DNA from 4 places in the Peribacillus sp. NPDC076916 genome. Region 1 is predicted to be linked to each of the others. Evidence: riboswitches for the same ligand, from Rfam matches in the RefSeq annotation. Region 1 holds a riboswitch; each other region holds the start of a gene.
What was found. Region 1 has a riboswitch for S-adenosylmethionine ahead of metK (methionine adenosyltransferase). Riboswitches for the same ligand answer to the same signal wherever they lie in the genome.
Positions count from the first base shown of each region.

Region 1 (3,192 bases):
TTCGTGACCTCTCAATTCCTCTTCGTTTGGACGGATGAACAAAGTATGGGCGAAAAGGTTATGCCAAGCATATTCATTAACAACACGGATCGGAAGACGTGATGTTTCATCTGCACCAGCGAAACCTTTAAAAACAAAAATCTCTTCTTTTGCTTTTAGGTAGTCAACTACTTTATTATATAGTTTATTGAATACATCTTCGGAAATTGGCTGGTTCACTGGACCCCAATCGATTTTATCTTTAACTGATGCTTCTTCAACGATATATTTATCTTTAGGTGAACGACCTGTATATTTGCCAGTTTCAGCTTTTACCGCACCGGTGGATGTTAGAACGCCTTCATTTCTGCTTAATACTTTTTCGACCAATTGAGGAACTGAAAGTTGAGTTTGCACATTGTTTCCTGTTAATAATTGGTGTAACTCATTAGAAACGTCTACAGAATTCATATATGAGGTACCTTCCTTTGTTTAAGTTTTTAGATTACAATTAGTATAACACATTCATTTAATTAGTCTATACTATTTCTTTTAATTTGTGATTATTTTCAGTTAGTTGCATTAATCATTTTAATCCGGCAGGAACCGATTCAGGATGACCGCATAAACTTTCATGAAGATAATTTTATTTTAATAGGAAGTAAGTAAGCAATATATGACTAAAGGGAAAGTCAGGATTTCGTTCCTTTTCGGATGCTCATTACTTTATTATTAATGGCAATTTACAACATTTCTATTCGTATTTTGCATTGTAAGCCCTTCTAGGACGCTGCATCAACATGTTTTTTCAAATGAACGCCATTCTGGATGGATATCATCTTTTTAGAAAAGCATTGACAAGTTCCAGCCAGATACGATAATATCTTAAATTGTACGGATTCTCTTATCCCGAGTTGGTGGAGGGACAGGCCCTTTGAAACCCAGCAACCTGCCATATTGAACTTGACTCCAAGATCGATCGCCGAAAATAAAGCGAAGGTCTTCAAGGAATAGTGGTGATGGTGCTAACCTGAGCAAGGTAAAAAACCCTTGAACGATAAGAGTGAAAGGATAGAAGACAGAATGTTAAACCTTTCCTCATTTGCCAGGGAAGGTTTTTGTGTTTTTTAATAAGTAATTCTGTGTCTATAGTTGAAACTAATGAGGGAAACGAGTTCCGTAAAATTCAGGCTTTTGCCTGCAACATACTAACTTCCAAGGAGGAAATACGATGTCAAAGAAACGTCTATTTACTTCTGAATCTGTTACAGAGGGCCATCCGGACAAAATTTGTGATCAGATTTCAGATTCCATTTTAGATGCTATCCTAGCTAAGGATGCAAATGCACGTGTTGCGTGTGAAACTAGCGTAACTACAGGTCTTGTACTTGTTGCCGGTGAAATTACAACCTCCGCTTACGTAGATATTCCGCGTATCGTTCGTGATACGATTAAAGGAATTGGCTACACACGTGCGAAATACGGTTTCGATGCTGAAACTTGTGCAGTGTTGAGTTCCATTGATGAGCAGTCTGCCGATATCGCAGCTGGTGTCGATAAAGCATTGGAAGCTCGTGAAGGAAACATGTCAGAGGAAGAAATCGATGCAATCGGTGCAGGGGACCAAGGTCTTATGTTCGGATTTGCTTGTAATGAAACAGAAGAGCTTATGCCGCTTCCGATTTCATTGGCGCATAAACTTTCATTCCGCTTGGCTCAAGTCCGTAAAGATGAAACTCTTGCTTACCTGCGCCCTGATGGTAAAACACAGGTAACTGTGGAATATGATGAAAATAACGTTCCTGTTCGTGTAGATACGATCGTTATCTCTACACAGCATGATGCAGAAATTACGCTTGAACAAATTCAAGCCGATCTAAAAGAACACGTGATCGAGGCAGTCGTTCCAGCTGAATTGATCGATGCCGATACTAAGTACTTCATCAACCCGACTGGCCGTTTCGTAATTGGCGGACCTCAAGGGGATGCTGGTCTTACTGGACGTAAAATCATCGTTGATACTTACGGCGGATACGCTCGCCACGGCGGCGGTGCATTCTCTGGTAAGGATGCTACTAAAGTTGACCGTTCTGCTGCATACGCTGCTCGTTATGTTGCGAAAAACATCGTGGCAGCCGGACTTGCCGACAAAGCGGAAGTTCAATTGGCCTACGCAATTGGTGTTGCAGAGCCAGTATCTATCTCAATTGATACGTTCGGAACTGGTACAGTTAGCGAAGAAGTCCTTGTTGACCTAGTTCGCGCTAACTTCGACCTTCGTCCAGCAGGTATCATCAAAATGCTTGACCTTCGTCGCCCGATCTACAAACAAACAGCTGCCTACGGACACTTTGGCCGTACAGATGTCGATCTTCCATGGGAACGCACGGACAAAGCAGAAACATTAAAAGCACAAGCGTAATCCATATAAAAAAAGGTGTCCCGCAATTAGCGGGGCACCTTTTTTATGGATTAATTTTGCCGTCAGCGGGAATAATTCAAGAAATCCCAAAAAAATTCAACTTATGTGCAATACGCGTGAGTCAGGGGCGTTTACAAGTTTGTTTGGGTCAACTACTCGTGAGTTAGAGCAGTTTACTCGTGAGTTAGTAGCATTTACTCGTGAGTTAGTAGCATTTACTCGTGAGTAAGAGCGGTTTACTCGTAAGTTAGTAGCATTTACTCGTGAGTAAGAGCAGTTTACTCGTGAATTAGAGCAGTTTACTCGTGAGTTAGTAGCATTTACTCGTAAGTTAGAGCGTTTTACTCGTGAGTAAGAGCAGTTTACTCGTGAGTCTGTAACGTTTACTGGTGAGTTTCAGTATAATACTCGTAACTTTCAGTCAATTGGTGGTGAGTTACTTTATTCGTTCCGCCGTTTTATAGTATTGTCCTTTTTCGGCGTATTCACGTACGATGCGTTCCATATCCTGGCGGTCTTCTTCGTTGATTTCGCGAATGACTTTAGCTGGACGTCCGAATGCCAGCATGTTCGGTGGAATGACTTTACCTTGGGGAACTAGACTGCCGGCACCGATGAAGGCCCCTTCGCCGATTTCGGCTTCATCTAGCACGATCGATCCCATGCCGATCAAAGCTCCTTTGCGGATTTTACAGCTATGTAAAATGACCTGATGGCCAATGGTCACTTCATCCTCGATGACCAATGGATTATTTGGGCTTTGGTGCAGGACGCTGTTATCCTGTATACTG
Region 1 covers NZ_JBNNIU010000008.1:32,744-35,935, forward strand. Annotated here, with positions in the region: gene pckA (phosphoenolpyruvate carboxykinase (ATP)) at 1-450, opposite strand, end outside; SAM riboswitch class I at 881-1,043, shown strand; gene metK (methionine adenosyltransferase) at 1,211-2,401, shown strand; gene ACQKFG_RS20250 (gamma carbonic anhydrase family protein) at 2,838-3,192, opposite strand, start outside.

Region 2 (3,192 bases), on a different contig from region 1:
CAACCGGAATACTTAGGCCTGGATAAAATATAGAGAACACTAGTCCGGTTATGGCAGTCATCACCACTAAATTCCTTTTCCATTTCTGCTTTTTCTGTTTTGTCAAAAACTGCACCCCCAAAATGCTAGAAATTTTTAATACAAGCTTATTGTAAATTGAATGTACTTAATATCTTGTCGTAAAATCAGGGGCAGTTAAAAATCCACTCTACAAAAATTTTATTAATACTTTATTTTAGAAGAACAAATTTTAGGTAGTTTTTCCTGTTTAAAAAGTACTGTGCTCCTCAAAAGATTTAGTAATTAAGGAGTGCAAAATTACTGGATTTTATTCCACTATAATTCCTATAAACTGTATATTGATAATCAACTGTTTTCATTGTTTAATATTGTTGCCTTTTGTTTAATTTTGTAGAAGGAAAGTTGTAATATACTTCATGTGAATTACGACTCTATTGTTAAAAACCATTAAATGCCTATCAACCTTTGTGCCAGTCCAACCTTTAATAAAGAAACAAGAATTATTATGAATAGGAATGATGGGGAATGGCAAAAACAAATACTCAACTGAAACAAAACAGGGTATTAAGAAAGTGCAAGAGCAAATAAATGAAATAGTAACAAATGTGGAAGAGAAGATACATTTGGAGAGGCTCTTTTTTAAAGTATGCCTAGAATGCTTGCAATGACTATTTCTCCATATGGTCAAAACTCTTTAAAAATCAATGAATGCTTACTGAAATATTTGAAAAACGGTGGTATGAGTGAAAACGTAGTATGGCTTGGGGAATTGATATTCATTTGAACGGGGAAGTCGAGTAGAAGAGGAAAGCACGGACTTAGACGATATGATTGCACTTTATAATCAAGCAGATCCAGCGAAATATCCATTGATTATGATGCTAAAATCAGATATGTTCGCAGGCGGATGCATCGAACGTTTTGAATGGGGTATTGAGGTTATTTTACAAGGCATGCTAGCAATGTCGAAATAAAAAAAGCGATGGTAATCTGAACTATGCCCCATTTTTCGGACAGTAAAAAGTTCCTAAACGGCTAATAGGTGGTCCCGGTATTGTACCGGGGCCATTTTCTTTAGTCCCCATTGGTAACGACTCATATTGTATTCTTCTATAACTCTATAAACTAAGGTGAACACTTAAATAATAAGTTTTTATAATCTTTGTTGTTGAATAAAATGATACATTGCCCCAATCACTCCTGCGTCATTTCGATGTTTACATAGTTCAACAGGAATCTTAATATCATTCCACCAAGGGAGATCGTCTTTTTCTCAAAAAAAACCTTTCTACTCATTAGTAGAAAGGTTGGTTAAACAATCCTCAATCCTTTCTCTCATCTTCCAAAGCACATTGCTTTGCAGGAATTGGCACCATTTCAGTTAATTAACTGACGGTTGCCGGGCTTCACTGGGCACAGTCCCTCCACCTCTCTTGATAAGAGTCAAACATTATATTCAAGTAAACACATTATTTTAAATTCAGCGTGAATATAGTACGAGAGTGATCTTATCATGACCAAACCCTATGGTGAAATATTCCAGGTGGTGAGGCAAAGTTCAGTAGTTTATTTTTCGAAAGGAATGTATATATTGGATAGTTTTATATTGACATTAATAAAAGCTATCAATGAGGAAGTATCCCCGCATCTTACTGCAATCCTTTTTCTTGGATGCTTCATTAGCAATAATCGTTATTCACTTAATAAATGGCAAAGGCTTGATGCTCGTGGAAATAAAAGGGGATAGATGCCCAGTTTTCAATTAATGAAGCAAGCTAGTTTATACAACTCAAGAGAAATATGACGAAAAGGATTATCCTATTATTTATAGGAGGCCACATCCAAAAATAATAGCTGTGTAAGAAGAACATACAGATAAATTAGAATATCATTTACTAGAGAGCTTATAGTTATTCCATTTAATTTTCTTTCGTTAATCGACTCATTCGGAATGGAGTAATGATGAGAACGATAATAAGAACAATTCCCATATAGCCAAAGATTGGATAGAGAGAGGAAACAAGTTTAGTGAAGCCAAAGAAGCTTGCTATAAATCCTATCAACAGTGATGAAATGATGATTACTTTAAATTTTGTGGTATGCGGATTTGAAAAGCGTGTTCCAAATGAGTAGAACATGCTGACTGCCGAGTTGAAAATCATAGCGAACAGAACGAGAGAGTACAGAATACCTAAGAGAGGTGAAACACTGTTGGCGATTCCCAGCATTGGCATATCTAAGTGCGATACAGTATGAATATGTGAGAAAATAGTAAGGTGACTAATCATAACAAGTAGACCTAAAGCAGCCCCTCCGATAAGTCCTCCAATGGATGATATCCTTTCATCAGGTTCATTTCCACCCATAACAAGTGTCATGGAAGCCCCCATTGCTATGGTTATTGAAATATAGTTTATTGCAGATATTAGCCAATGTCCCGCAGCTGAATTTTGTTCCAGTGCATGTGGTTCAAGTGACGTAAACGATGAATTCATTGTTAACATACTATAAATAAATAAGAAAAGTACGACAATAATCAGAAATGGTGTGACGGATGCAATTACCTTAATCACACGGTCAACTTTCAGCATAACTGTTGTCATAACAAGAACAGTCATAAGAATGGTGCCTATAAAAGAAGGTAATCCGAATTGCTGATTAAAGATTGAGCCTGACCCCGCAATCATGACAATTCCGATACCTAGTAGGATGGCGTTCAGAACATAATCAATGATACCGCCGAGAAAGCGACCACAAATCTTATAAATTGCTTCCTGATGCGAATCTGTTTGTGTACGACTGCCAAGCTTCATCAGAATCATTCCAAGGTATGCAAAAATAACGACTGAAATGATAGCTCCAATTGTGCCCAATTTCCCGAAGCTTACAAAATAAAGCATGGTCTCTTGTCCTGAGGCGAACCCTGCTCCGATAAGGATTCCGATAAAAGCACTAGCGATCTTAAGGATTCTCTTCATGTTGTCCTCCGTTTTTCTTACGTTTTAATTTATTCTAACTATTTGATAGGATTATCATTTTATAACCATATCTTTTGATACATATATTTTACTAAGGAGGATCCATGGTAATAGTTAACTTGGACACCTTCCTCTTATGGTACTGAAGTGCCACAATACTCTCGGGGAATAGCCGATTTCCTGTACGCTACTG
Region 2 covers NZ_JBNNIU010000017.1:33,911-37,102, reverse strand. Annotated here, with positions in the region: gene ACQKFG_RS25640 (M14 family metallopeptidase) at 1-106, opposite strand, end outside; gene ACQKFG_RS25635 (IS3 family transposase) at 1,049-1,159, opposite strand; SAM riboswitch class I at 1,354-1,464, opposite strand; gene ACQKFG_RS25630 (YkvI family membrane protein) at 1,941-2,999, opposite strand; gene proC (pyrroline-5-carboxylate reductase) at 3,134-3,192, opposite strand, start outside.
Region 2: linked by a shared signal. The riboswitch ahead of ACQKFG_RS25635 (IS3 family transposase) and the one ahead of metK (methionine adenosyltransferase) in region 1 are both predicted to bind S-adenosylmethionine.

Region 3 (3,192 bases), on a different contig from region 1:
GATGATCACGAGCGCCGCCACTGTGACAATCATCGTCATCGTATCGAACCTTTGATAACCATAAGCCAAAGCTAGATCTCCGACCCCGCCTGCACCGACGGCACCTGCCATGGCCGTAGAACCAACAAGCCCGATTGTCGCTGTTGTAAATGTAAGGATCAACGAACTAAGTCCCTCGGGAATCAAAAAGCGGTAAATGATTTGCCATGTCGTCGCCCCCATCGCCTGAGCTGCCTCGATGATCCCTTTGTCCACTTCCAACAGGGAGTTCTCCACAAGCCGGGCAATATAAGGAGCCGCGTAAAAGATTAACGGAACAATCGCCGCATTCGTTCCGATTGCACTGCCTACAATCATTCTTGTAAACGGAATAAGTGCTACAAGCAAGATGATGAAAGGAACCGACCGCAATATATTGATGATCGGGTTCAATACATTAAAGACCCATTTATTCTCCAGGATGTGACCTTTTCTTGTAATGACAAGCAGGATACCGAGCGGAAGCCCAATCAATCCGGAAAATACCAATGAGATGGCTACCATATAAAGTGTGTCACCGAAAGCTGTCGACAGCTGATCTGCCGTTATTTCCATTCCCCAAAGCGTATTACCCATTAAATCTGCACCTCCTGGACGAGAATCCCCTCATCTTTAATATATTGATAAGCTTTGTCCACCTCATTTTTGTTCCCGGTCACTTCGATGATCAAATTCCCGAAAGGCGTTTCCTGAATTTCAGAAATATTGGCTGATAAAACACTTAAATGAACATCATATTTCTTCGAGATCGTTGAAAGTAAAGGAGTACCCGAAGTAGTCCCAATAAAATTAATTTTCCAAATAATCGGGATATGGGACCCTATGCTTTTTAGGAAACTTTGTGGAATTTCGTCATGTATGACCGTTCTTACGAAGTTTTTTGCAATATCCGTTTGCGGCTTCGCAAAAACTTCGAAAACCGAACCTTGTTCAACGACGCATCCGCCCTCCATGACTGCTACCTTATTGCAAATTTCCCTAATGACAGACATCTCATGAGTGATTAGCAGAATGGTGATATTGTATTCTTTATTGATTTTCTTTAAGAGCTGAAGAACGGCACTAGTTGTTTGTGGATCCAATGCCGAGGTAGCTTCATCACACAATAAGATCGATGGATTGGTAGCCAATGCTCTCGCAATGCCGATCCGCTGCTTTTGACCGCCGGATAATTGTTCCGGATAACTCTTTGCTTTGCTCGATAAGCCAACGAACTCCAACAGCTCGCCTACCCGCTTTTTGATTTCTTTACCGGGGATTCCCGATAAAATCAACGGCATGGCGATATTATCAAAAACGGTCTTTGAGTTCAGCAAATTGAAATGCTGAAAGATCATCCCGATTTTTTTCTTTTCTGCCCGCAATTCCTTCGGGTTCAATTTGGTTAAATCCTTGCCCCCAACAATCACTGAACCACCTGAAGGATGTTCAAGCAAATTGACCAACCGGATCAACGTACTCTTCCCGGCCCCGCTATAACCGACTACACCGAATATATCCCCCTTTTCCACTGTCAAATTGATGCCCTTCAAAGCCTCGACAGTCTGTTTCTTTGTTTGATAAACCTTTTTGACATGTTGAAACTCAATCATCCAATCTCCCCCCATGCTGTTTATTTGTACCAATTCATTATCTAGAGAAGAGCTTTGCCAAGTTTCATAATGATAGGGTTAAATTTTTGGAATTCACGAGTAAATGCGTGAAACTCACGAGTAAATCTGCCAAATTCACGAGTAAATGCGTGAAACTCACGAGTAAATCTGCCAAACTTACGAGTAATTGCACCAATTCTCCAAATAACCATATACATTTTGAATAAACAAAAGAGGCCTCTTCCGTCATCAGACAGAAGAGGCCTCTTTTAGACATCAAAAAGAGTAAACTCTTAAATTAATTATCTAAGAAAAGCTCCTTCTTATCTTTCAAACTTTCGTCCGTTGGAATTAGCACAGTATTTTTACAAAAGTAAAAACCCGCTGCCGAGGTATCATAGGGCCAAGTCCCTCCACATCTCTTGATAAGAATTAACGTTATATTTAATTATGTCCTTCACTATATATTCTAATTTCTCTAAAGTCAACCGTATTTTTCCTCACGCTAGATATTTTTATAGTATAGTGAATTGATAACTTTTAATTATATTGACATAACTTCAAATTGATTTGCTCATTCTCCATACAAGGTATTTTTCATTTTCTTCGCTTATCTTCTTCATGCCTGAATTCGTATATAAACGAATCGCCCTTCCATTATCCGGAGAAACCCTTAAATGATATTCGGATACATTAAATTGCCTGAAAAAGTTTTCTGCGTAGCGAACCAATTCCTTGCCAAGGCCTTTACTGCGGTAATCGGGAATAAGATAAATAAGATTCACATAGCCGATTTCCATTCCTTCATACTCACGAATTTGAAGTTCCATTTGGCCAATCGGTTCTTGGTCCTTTTCAATGATCACCTGTCCATCCGGAAATTTGCGGATCCGTTCTTTCATTCGTTGCAGATATGTATTCTCATCTCCAAAACCATCTTCAGATCCAAAACTTACAACATAGGAATCTTTCCTGAATTTAATGATAATCTCTTTATCTTTATCGGTATCAATGGTACGAAAGATCAGCTTCACCCACCCCTATCATTTTAGTGAAATAGTTTTTTCAAAAATCAAATCTCATTTTACTTACGCATTTTTATGATATTAATTTTTTTCTTTTTCATAAATAATAGGCTTAGCGGGGCCCTTTCGTTTTTGTGCCTTGATGAAAAAACATTTGCCATCTTCCATTCGTACATTTCCAGATTGAACTCCTTAAGGTATGTTCCACTTTATCTTCATCAAAAATCCGGTACGTCGTTAAAACGGTATCCTCAGACAATGGATGCATATCAAATTGACTTAGTGTCATCTTCACCGCTCCGGCTCCCTCTTGCCCCATAAAATCGTTTTTTGACCATATGTTACCCGAACTGCCGAACTCAAAGAAATCATCTTTCAATAATAATGAAAGCTCTTCTGGAGATTTACGGACTTCAGACTTTAACAATTTCTCCTCCAGTTGATACAACTGTTCTTTTAATAATGAAGATTCACCATCCATTCATCTTGTCCTCCTTTTTCAATTATTGGTGAAATTCATGATCCATGGTGGCAAA
Region 3 covers NZ_JBNNIU010000003.1:100,965-104,156, reverse strand. Annotated here, with positions in the region: gene ACQKFG_RS10000 (methionine ABC transporter permease) at 1-594, opposite strand, end outside; gene ACQKFG_RS09995 (methionine ABC transporter ATP-binding protein) at 615-1,631, opposite strand; SAM riboswitch class I at 1,952-2,063, opposite strand; gene ACQKFG_RS09990 (GNAT family N-acetyltransferase) at 2,192-2,665, opposite strand; gene ACQKFG_RS09985 (DUF4440 domain-containing protein) at 2,769-3,137, opposite strand.
Region 3: linked by a shared signal. The riboswitch ahead of ACQKFG_RS09995 (methionine ABC transporter ATP-binding protein) and the one ahead of metK (methionine adenosyltransferase) in region 1 are both predicted to bind S-adenosylmethionine.

Region 4 (3,192 bases), on a different contig from region 1:
ATTTAGCGGCTTCAATTACACCTTTATCGATTTCACGAAGGCCGATTTCAACCATACGCGCATAAAATGGGGCGGAACCGATAATAAGTGCCGGCAGTGCAGCGTTCTCTCCGATCATGGATCCGACGAGTGCTTTAGTGAAAGGAATGAGCAGCACGATCAAAATAAGAAATGGAATGGAACGGAATATATTAACGACTGCACTCATGACCCCGTTGACTACCCGGTTTTCCCACATATTACCCTTCCCTGTCAGGAACAGGATCAATCCTAATATTATGCCTATAAAAAAGGTTGCCACTACAGAGACGCTTGTCATGTAAAGCGTTTCTTTCGTTGCTTCAATAATGTCTTCCCAATCAACATTCGGCAATAATTCTTCAAGCATGAGTAATCACCTCCACGCCTACCTGCTGTGCTTTAATGAATTCGATTGCGCGGAGCATTTCATCCTCAGTGCCATCAAGATGGATAAACAATGTTCCATATGAACCGCTTCTTGTTTGGGATATCTTACCTTGAACGATATTGACATCCAACTCGAAGTTACGCACAAGCTTGGTGATCAACGGGCTTTCTGCATGATCACCTACAAAGGTCAATTGAATCACTTTACCTGCAGGATAACGTTCGAGCAAATGGTCCATCGTTTCTTTCGTTTCTTCTGGTTCCGTTACCTGCTGCACGAAACGCTTTGTCATTTGTTCTTTAGGATTCTTGAAAACATCCAGGACAGGACCCTGTTCAACAACTTGCCCGTTTTCCATCACGGCGACGCGATGACAGATTTTACGTATTACATGCATTTCATGTGTTATCAAGACGATCGTCAATCCTAGGCGCTGATTGATGTCAACAAGCAATTCGAGTATGGAGTCGGTAGTCTGCGGATCCAAGGCAGATGTCGCTTCATCACACAGCAGCACTTTAGGGTCATTTGCCAAAGCCCTCGCTATGCCCACCCTTTGCTTTTGCCCTCCGCTTAATTGTGAAGGATAGGCCTTTTCCCTGCCTTCCAGTCCGACTAACTTGATCAATTCGTTCACACGCTTGATCCGTTCCGCTTTAGAAACACCAGCAATTTCCAATGGGAAAGAAATATTATCCTGAACGGTCCTTGACCATAATAGATTGAAATGTTGGAAAATCATGCTGATTTCTTGACGTGCCTTACGGAGCTGAGCCCCTTTAATTTTTGAAATTTCCTTCTCAGCCACCACAACGGATCCCTCTGTAGGAGTTTCCAATCCATTGAGCATTCTGATTAAAGTACTTTTCCCGGCTCCACTGTAACCGATGATACCGAAAATCTCGCCTTTATTTATTTCAACATTCACATTATTTACAGCCTTGATCGTCTCACTGTTTCCTTTTCCTGTTCGGAACAGCTTACTGACTTTCGTCAATGTAATCATTAATCCTCACCTCTTTTATCCAATAAAACCTATGAACTTAGTTGATTTCTTTACATTATTAGTCTGTTTCTCATAACATGCACATGTTTTCCCCATTAAAACTGAAAAAACCTTTCTGCATGAGCAGAAAGGCAGGTGAAGAAACAGGCCTTTCTCTCATCTTCCAAAGTAATTAAACTTTGTGTGAATTGGCACCTTTCCAAGGAAATCTCCTTGTCGGTTGCCGGGTTTCATCGGGCACATCCCTCCACCTCTCTTGATAAGAGCTAATATATAGAATATTTGTACATCATTAAGTTCTTTAGTATGGAGAAATTTTATCATAGATAAAAAAGGAGCGCAATGTATATTATTTCTAGTTCAAGAATGAACAGAAACTTTGCTTAAAGCGTTTTGGAAGTCAAGGAGACGATATTCGTCGCTTTTTCAATTGCCTGCTCTAAATCTTCTATTAAGTCGTCTACATTTTCAATCCCAATTGATAAACGGACTTGATCGGCACTTACACCCGCTTTCGCAAGACCCGCCTCATTCAATTGTTGATGGGTCGTACTGGCTGGGTGGATGATCAAGCTCTTCGCATCCCCTACATTCGCCACATGGGACCATAATTCCACCGAATTGATAAGTTTTGCCCCAGCTTCGCGATTACCTTGTATTCCAAAAGTCACGACAGATCCAGCTCCCTTAGGCAAATATTTATCCGCAAGGGCCTTATCGGGATGATCCTCATCACCAGGATGCGAAACCCAAGTCACGGCAGGATGGTTTTTTAAATATTCAATGACAGACTTGGTGTTTGATAGATGCTCTTTCATCCTTACATGCAGCGTTTCAAGTCCAAGCGTAAACTGGAATGCACTTTGGGCACTTAGCGCAGGGCCTAAATCACGAAGTAACTGGACTCGGGCTTTCGTTATGAATGCGGCAGGTCCAACTGCCTCGGCATATACCAGACCGTCATAACTTGGGTCAGGCTCCGTGAAGCCAGGGTAGTTTGGCGAGTTCCAATCGAACTTCCCTCCATCCACGATGACACCGCCTAGTGTCGTTCCATTTCCCAGAAGCCATTTTGTAGCGGAATGGATGACGATGTCCGCGCCAAAATCAATTGGTCTGCAAAGATATGGTGTTGCAAAGGTATTATCAATGATTAAAGGTATGCCGGCTTCATGGGCGATTTTCGCTACCGCTTCAATATCAAGCACCCTCAAACTTGGATTACCGATCGTTTCGGCAAAAATGGCTTTAGTTCTTGGCGTAATCGCCCTTTTGAAATTTTCAGGGTCATCGGGAGAAACGAACCTCACTTTGATCCCATATTTAGGAAGAGTATTTTCAAAAAGGTTATACGTACCGCCATATAATGTAGAGGCTGAAACAATCTCATCACCTGCACCGGCAATGTTCAGGATTGAAAGTGAGATGGCAGCCATTCCGCTTGCTGTTGCCAATCCGCCGATGCCACCTTCCAATAAGGCCATTCTTTCTTCAAAAACGCTGACCGTGGGATTATGAAGCCGTGTATATATATAGCCATTCTCCTTTAGGCCAAATAAATTCGCTGCATGGTCGGTGTCTTTGAACAAGTATGCATTGCTTTGGTAGATAGGAACGGCACGGGCACCTGTTTCATCAGTTTGCAGACCGCCATGAACACTCAATGTTTCAAAACGCAACTTTTTCCCTGACATATGGTTTCACCTTTTTCTATGGATTTAGTTGGAATTTTATGATATCTGGCCTTTTATAAACAAAAAAACCACTTCAACAAGAA
Region 4 covers NZ_JBNNIU010000004.1:147,796-150,987, forward strand. Annotated here, with positions in the region: gene ACQKFG_RS14405 (methionine ABC transporter permease) at 1-388, opposite strand, end outside; gene ACQKFG_RS14410 (methionine ABC transporter ATP-binding protein) at 381-1,415, opposite strand; SAM riboswitch class I at 1,569-1,681, opposite strand; gene ACQKFG_RS14415 (O-acetylhomoserine aminocarboxypropyltransferase/cysteine synthase family protein) at 1,799-3,109, opposite strand.
Region 4: linked by a shared signal. The riboswitch ahead of ACQKFG_RS14410 (methionine ABC transporter ATP-binding protein) and the one ahead of metK (methionine adenosyltransferase) in region 1 are both predicted to bind S-adenosylmethionine.